2 regions of the Pseudoalteromonas sp. SG43-3 genome follow, and region 2 is predicted to be linked to the other one. Evidence: predicted binding sites of a transcription regulator. Region 2 holds the regulator's gene; the other holds the start of a gene.

Region 1 (3,189 bases), on a different contig from region 2:
TTTTCCATTAACTCTTCAGGGTATTCTGGCTCGTAGGCTTCAACTTCAATGTAACGATATTTGTTAGGTAAATCAGGAATATCGACCACTTTGTCAGGGAACATAATAACCATACGCTCCACCAAATTAGCAAGCTCACGAATATTACCAGGCCAAGCATGTTCTTTTAAGCTCTCAACTGCGCGCTCTGTAAACTTAGCGGTAGAACCAGTCTGGTCGTTAACACGGCGCATTAACTCTTTTAAAAGCAGCGGAATATCATCAGCTCGTTCACTCAGCGATGGGTTTTCGATAGGGAATACATTTAAACGGTAATATAAATCTTCCCTAAAACTACCCTCTTCAATCATTGTTTCAAGATTACGATGCGTGGCCGCAATAACGCGTACATCAGCTTGGATTGCCTTTGTACCACCAACACGTTCGTAGCTGCGTTCTTGCAATACTCGCAGCAACTTAACTTGCATTTGCAGTGGCATATCGCCTATTTCATCTAAAAATAGCGTCCCGCCTTGAGCTAGTTCAAAGCGCCCTTTACGAGCCGATATAGCACCAGTAAACGCGCCTTTTTCGTGGCCAAATAGTTCACTTTCGAGCAGCTCTGCCGGAATAGCACCACAGTTTACAGGTACAAACGGTCCATTAATGCGCTTTGAAAGCAAGTGTACATTACGGGCAACCACTTCTTTACCTGTGCCTGATTCGCCCAAAATTAAAACATTAGCATCAGTTTTTGCCACTTGTTCAATTAAAAAGCGAACATCTTTGACTGCCTCTGTTTCACCAACAAGTCCATCAAAAGTTTTATGTGGTTTAGAATGCTTATGCTCATTAGGCAGCATACGCTGATACTGCTGGCAGTCGTGAAGTAACTGAGTTGTTACTTCGTGATTAAACGGCTCGCAAATAAGCCCCACTACATTAGCTATACTTAATAGTGGTTTTAGCGTTTCGCCAATTAACAAAAAGGGTAATGTTGGATAGCGTTTAATTAAGCTTTCGTGGTCAAGTGATTGCAACGCTCCTAAAATAATCATGCATTCTTGCTGCTGATATTTTTTGCATTCTTGTTCAAAGCAGTCTTCGCTTAATAGTTGAGCAGCCTCACCAATAAAGCCAAGTGAAGCATTTAATCCTATTGCGCGGTTGTTATTATTATCTAAAATCAAGATCATATTTAGCGAGCCGTACTTTCACTAATTTGTATAATTAGTTAAATTGTAAGCCAGTTCAGCATGGATGCAAGTGATAGCGGCAGTTTTTTGACATAAACGCCAAAAAACAGGCGGGCTAGTTAAGTCAATCATACTTAATAGTTAATCATTAAGTATGGGTTATAGTTTTAACTTAGCCATTACTTAACTATTACCTAACTATTACCTAACTATAACTTAGCCCTAAAAATTAATTTACTCTGCAATAAAAATGCTATTGTTAGTAAATAAACTCAATTATAAATTTAAGTTGAAGTTACAAATGCCGATACATAAATAAGTGAAAATGCTTGGCATTAATATTGCTTTGTTCTTATAAAAGTATAAAAGCTTAATTAATTTTTTGTATTAGCTTTCACATAATTTTATCGTTTTAAATTTTAGGATTTTCCCATGGCTCATGTCTCAGTAAAAAAATACAGTCAAGTTCGTGCCAGTAGTATTGCCGAAATGGCTCCTTACGAACAAATAAACCTTATATTCAGTAATATTATCGGTCGCTTAGCAGCAACAAAAGGGTTTATTGAGCGCAAAGAAATACAAAAAAAAGGTGAAAACATTTCAGCCTGTGTTTTATTATTTGGTGCACTGCAAGACGCACTTAATTTAGAAGTAGAACAAGACCCTAGTATTTCTAACAATTTATTGGCACTTTACGATTACTGCCAGCGCCGTTTAACGCAAGCGAACATAAACAACGATATTGAAGCAATTGTGGAAGTATCAAGTATTGTTAAAGAAATTAAAGAAGGCTGGGATAATATTCCGCTAGATCAACGAAGCCCTGCGGTTTAATTTCAATTATGGACTCGCCAACATTTTCAGAGCCATTAACTAACTACTCTGAGCTCATACAAAACTTGCTTAGTAAAATTGAAGTGTTAGTAAATGATGATAATGCAGACGAAGCTCAGCCTCTTTTAGACACTTTAAATGTTGAACTAAAGCAATGGTGCGAGAGCAGCGACGGCCCAAGCGCAGAGCAATTAGAATTAGTTCAGCTTCGTATAAATACTATTTTAGTAAAAGCGAATAGTGCAAAAAACGAGTCATCTAAAGCTATTATTAAACATAAAAAATCAGGTAAGGCGATTAAAGCTTATAAAGCAAGTCGCTAAAATCTACTTAAATAGAAAACACAAAAAAACCGTTTTAAATAACGGTTTTTTTGTGCTTTCTTAATTTAGTTATTAATTTAATATCATACTTATCTACTAAGAGTTATCTCGTACTACGCCTGGCATATTCTCTAATTGAGCTTGAACATAACTGCTGGTGTTATTAAGGCTCGCCACTAATAAATCCATCGCATTATATTGAGCATATAAGCGAGACGATAGCGACTCCATTTTACTGGCAAGGTCCAAGCGCTGATCATCTAAATCGTCTAGCTGATTTGTTTTACTATCAATTCGGTTTTGGATAATGCCGTCAGAATCTGTATAAAAGCTCATTAGCTCATCAAAAGACTGTGCGAAGCCATCATCGTCATTACCTACAAAAAACTGCTGCACTAAATTTACATCTGCGTCTATTTGCTCATCGAGTGTTTCTGTATTTAGCGTTAAAACACCATAACGGTCTGTTTCTACACCTAGCCGCGAAAGTGATAACGAGTTACCGTCACCTAAATCAACTGATTCAGTTATTTCACTACGAAGCTTTGACATAACGCCTCGAAGTAGTGAATCTCCAGCCATGACTCCTGCACCCGCTTCACTTGAGGCACCTAGGTTATTGCTCAGCTCTAACAGCTCATTATAACTTTCAATAAAGCTATTTAAGCCTGCTCTAATATTATTATTATTTTCGGTAATTGATATGTCGCTTATGTCGTCATCGATATCGTGCGGTTTTTTAGCTGTTATTGTTATACCGTCAATCACTCCGGCAAATTCATTAGATGAACTACTTACAGTTAGCGAGCCATCAATGGTAATTGATGCATCAATTGCTGCAATTACTTCACTCGCAT
Region 2 (3,189 bases):
AAAACTCAACTGACCGCGTTCACACAATTTTAGTACCGATCGAAACTAAAAAAAGTAAAAAAGGCGATAAAGGTCAACCATGAGCACATTAAAAGCAGAACTATTAGCAAAAAGCTATAAAGGTCGTGAAGTTGTAAAAAACGTCGGCCTTGAAGTACAAGCTGGCAGTATAGTTGGCTTACTTGGCCCTAACGGTGCTGGTAAAACAACGACTTTTTATATGATTGTAGGGCTTGTTCCTAGCGACAAAGGTAAAATATCTATTGATGATAACGATATTACTCTTTTACCTATGCATAGTCGTGCTAGATTAGGCATAGGCTACTTACCACAAGAGTCATCGATTTTTAGAAAGCTGACTGTTTATCAAAACTTAATGGCCATTTTAGAAACGCGCAAAGAACTAAATAAACAAGCCAGAGAAGACACGCTCAATAACTTATTAGATGAATTTAGCATACAACACATTCGTGATAGCCAAGGTATGGCATTATCGGGGGGAGAACGTCGTCGTGTAGAAATAGCACGAGCGCTGGCAGCAGATCCTAAATTTATATTACTGGATGAACCGTTTGCCGGTGTTGACCCTATTTCGGTATTAGATATAAAGAAAATAATAGAACATCTTAAAAATCGTGGGATTGGTGTATTAATTACCGACCATAACGTAAGAGAGACCCTTGATGTTTGTGAAAAAGCCTACATTGTTTCTCATGGGGAGCTGATTGCATCAGGTACTCCAGAACACGTATTAAATGATAAAACAGTACGCGATGTTTACTTAGGCGAGCAATTTAGGCTGTAACATTTACGCCATGTCTTTAAGCATCTGCTAGTATTAATTATAACAACATAAAAGGATTGTTAGAGATACATGAGGCAATCACTACAGCTGCGCATGGGCCAGCAACTTACAATGACTCCACAGTTGCAACAAGCTATTCGTTTGTTGCAACTCAGTACATTGGATCTCCAGCAAGAAATACAAGAAGCTCTCGACAGTAATCCACTATTAGAGGTTGAAGAGGCAGACTATTCCGAAGACGCTGCTGGTAAAAACGAGCAAAAAGCTGATACCGATGACATAACTGTTAGCGCATCTGCTGATGATGCTCCGAGCGAATACGAACAAGATACTGGTGAAGCACTTGCAAAAGACACGCTAAGTGACGACATGGCTATGGATGTCAGTTGGGATGAGTACATGAGTGCCGCTCCTGCAGCCTCATCAGGTCCAATGCCTGAAGACGAATCAATATACCAAGGCGCCTCTACTGAAACGCTGCATGAGTATTTAATGTGGCAATTACAACTAACGCCATTTAGCCCTACAGACGAAGCTATTGCTATTGCTATTGTAGAAGCTGTCGATGATTCAGGTATTTTAACACTAAGCTGCGAAGAGATTTTAGAAAGCTTTAATCAAGAAAACGAAGATGATAACGAAGTCGAACTTGATGAAATTGAAGCGGTATTAAAACGCATCCAACTGTTTGATCCTGTTGGTATTGCTGCACGTAGTTTACAAGAGTGTTTGTGTATTCAGCTTAATCAATTTGATAAAGAAACACCTTATATTAATGAAACGAAAATGATTTTAACCGAGCATATTGATCTATTAGCAGCTCGCGACTATCGTACATTAATGAAAAAAACTAAGCTCAAAGAAGAAGAGCTTAAAGAAGTAATGACACTAATACATACTCTCAACCCAAAACCTGCAGATACTATTGTAAGGGAAGAATCTGAGTATGTTATTCCTGATGTGTCAGTTAAAAAAATTAAAGGCCGCTGGGTTGTCGAATTAAACCCAGATAGCATGCCTAAAATTCGTGTTAATAGCCAATACGCAGCAATGTCTCGCACTGTAAAATCAAGTGGCGACAGCCAGTTTATTCGCTCACATTTACAAGAAGCTAAATGGTTTATTAAAAGCTTAGAAAGTAGAAACGACACGCTATTAAAAGTTACTAATTGTATTGTTAAGCAACAACAAGGCTTTTTTGAACATGGCCCTGAAGCCATGAAACCAATGGTTTTAAATGATGTTGCTGAAATGGTAGAAATGCACGAATCGACAATTTCTCGCGTAACTACTCAAAAGTACATGCATACACCCCGTGGTATATTTGAGCTTAAATATTTTTTCTCAAGCCATGTAAGTACTGAAAACGGTGGTGAATGTTCATCTACAGCAATACGTGCGCTTATCCGAAAATTAATCGCAGCAGAAAACTCAGCAAAACCATTGAGTGATAGCAAAATAGCGGATATATTGGCTGAGCAAGGAATTAAAGTAGCGAGACGTACAATCGCAAAATACCGCGAATCTCTTGCTATTCCACCGTCAAATCAGCGTAAAAGTCTGATTTAAGACGCTAAACTAAGAGGGTAATGCTTATGCAACTAAACTTAACTGGTCGTCACGTAGAATTAACCGATTCACTAAGAGACTATATTAATACTAAATTTGCGAAGCTTGAAAGACACTCTGATCATATTAATAATGTTCATGTCATTCTCGATGTAGAAAAATTAAATCAAAAAGCAGAAGCCACAATACACGTAAGCGGTGCTGAGCTATTTGCCTCTACAGAACATCAAGATATGTATGCCGCTATTGACTCGTTGATCGACAAGCTCGATCGCCAAGTAATCAAACACAAAGAGAAGCTTGCTCGACACTAATATGATGAAATTAAGTTCACTTATATGCCAGGACTGCAGCAAAGCTGCGGTCCTTTTTAATAGCAAAAAAAGAATTTTAGAGTTCATTAGCGAACTTGCTCACGACAAACTTCCGTATTTACCGCAACAAGATATTCTTAATGCTTTAATGAGCAGAGAGAAATTAGGTAGTACAGGTATAGGACGTGGCATTGCTATTCCTCATGGAAGAATGAGCGGTGCAGAAGAGCCTTTGGCTTTAGTGCTCGTTAGCGAAACTCCAATAAACTTTGATGCAATCGATAATCGCCCTGTTGATATTTTTGTCGCACTCATCGTACCAGATGGCGATAACCAGCAGCACTTAAAGACTCTAGCAACCATTGCTGATAAACTAAACAACAAAGATTTTTGTAAACAGTTACGCAGTGCAAAATCTGATACTGAGCTTTACCAAGTTATTGTCGATCAATCATAGTTTTATAAAGGGTGTTAAATGGAGTTAATTATCATAAGCGGCCG

The links. The regulator sigma-54, encoded in region 2, starts transcription at its own class of promoters, with help from an activator protein. The targets are predictions, from matches to a motif close to GTTGGCACGNNNNTNGNNT.
Region 1: the regulator sigma-54 is predicted to act here: its motif matches at 1,504-1,522, upstream of fliS (flagellar export chaperone FliS).

Annotation. Positions count from the first base shown of each region.
Region 1 is NZ_JACJFC010000007.1:26,719-29,907, reverse strand. It holds gene H5157_RS07945 (sigma-54-dependent Fis family transcriptional regulator) at 1-1,175, opposite strand, end outside; gene fliS (flagellar export chaperone FliS) at 1,608-2,009, shown strand; gene H5157_RS07935 (hypothetical protein) at 2,018-2,332, shown strand; gene fliD (flagellar filament capping protein FliD) at 2,429-3,189, opposite strand, start outside.
Region 2 is NZ_JACJFC010000001.1:68,823-72,011, reverse strand. It holds gene lptA (lipopolysaccharide transport periplasmic protein LptA) at 1-83, shown strand, start outside; gene lptB (LPS export ABC transporter ATP-binding protein) at 80-805, shown strand; gene H5157_RS00355 (RNA polymerase factor sigma-54) at 875-2,374, shown strand; gene hpf (ribosome hibernation promoting factor) at 2,401-2,688, shown strand; gene ptsN (PTS IIA-like nitrogen regulatory protein PtsN) at 2,693-3,145, shown strand; gene rapZ (RNase adapter RapZ) at 3,164-3,189, shown strand, end outside.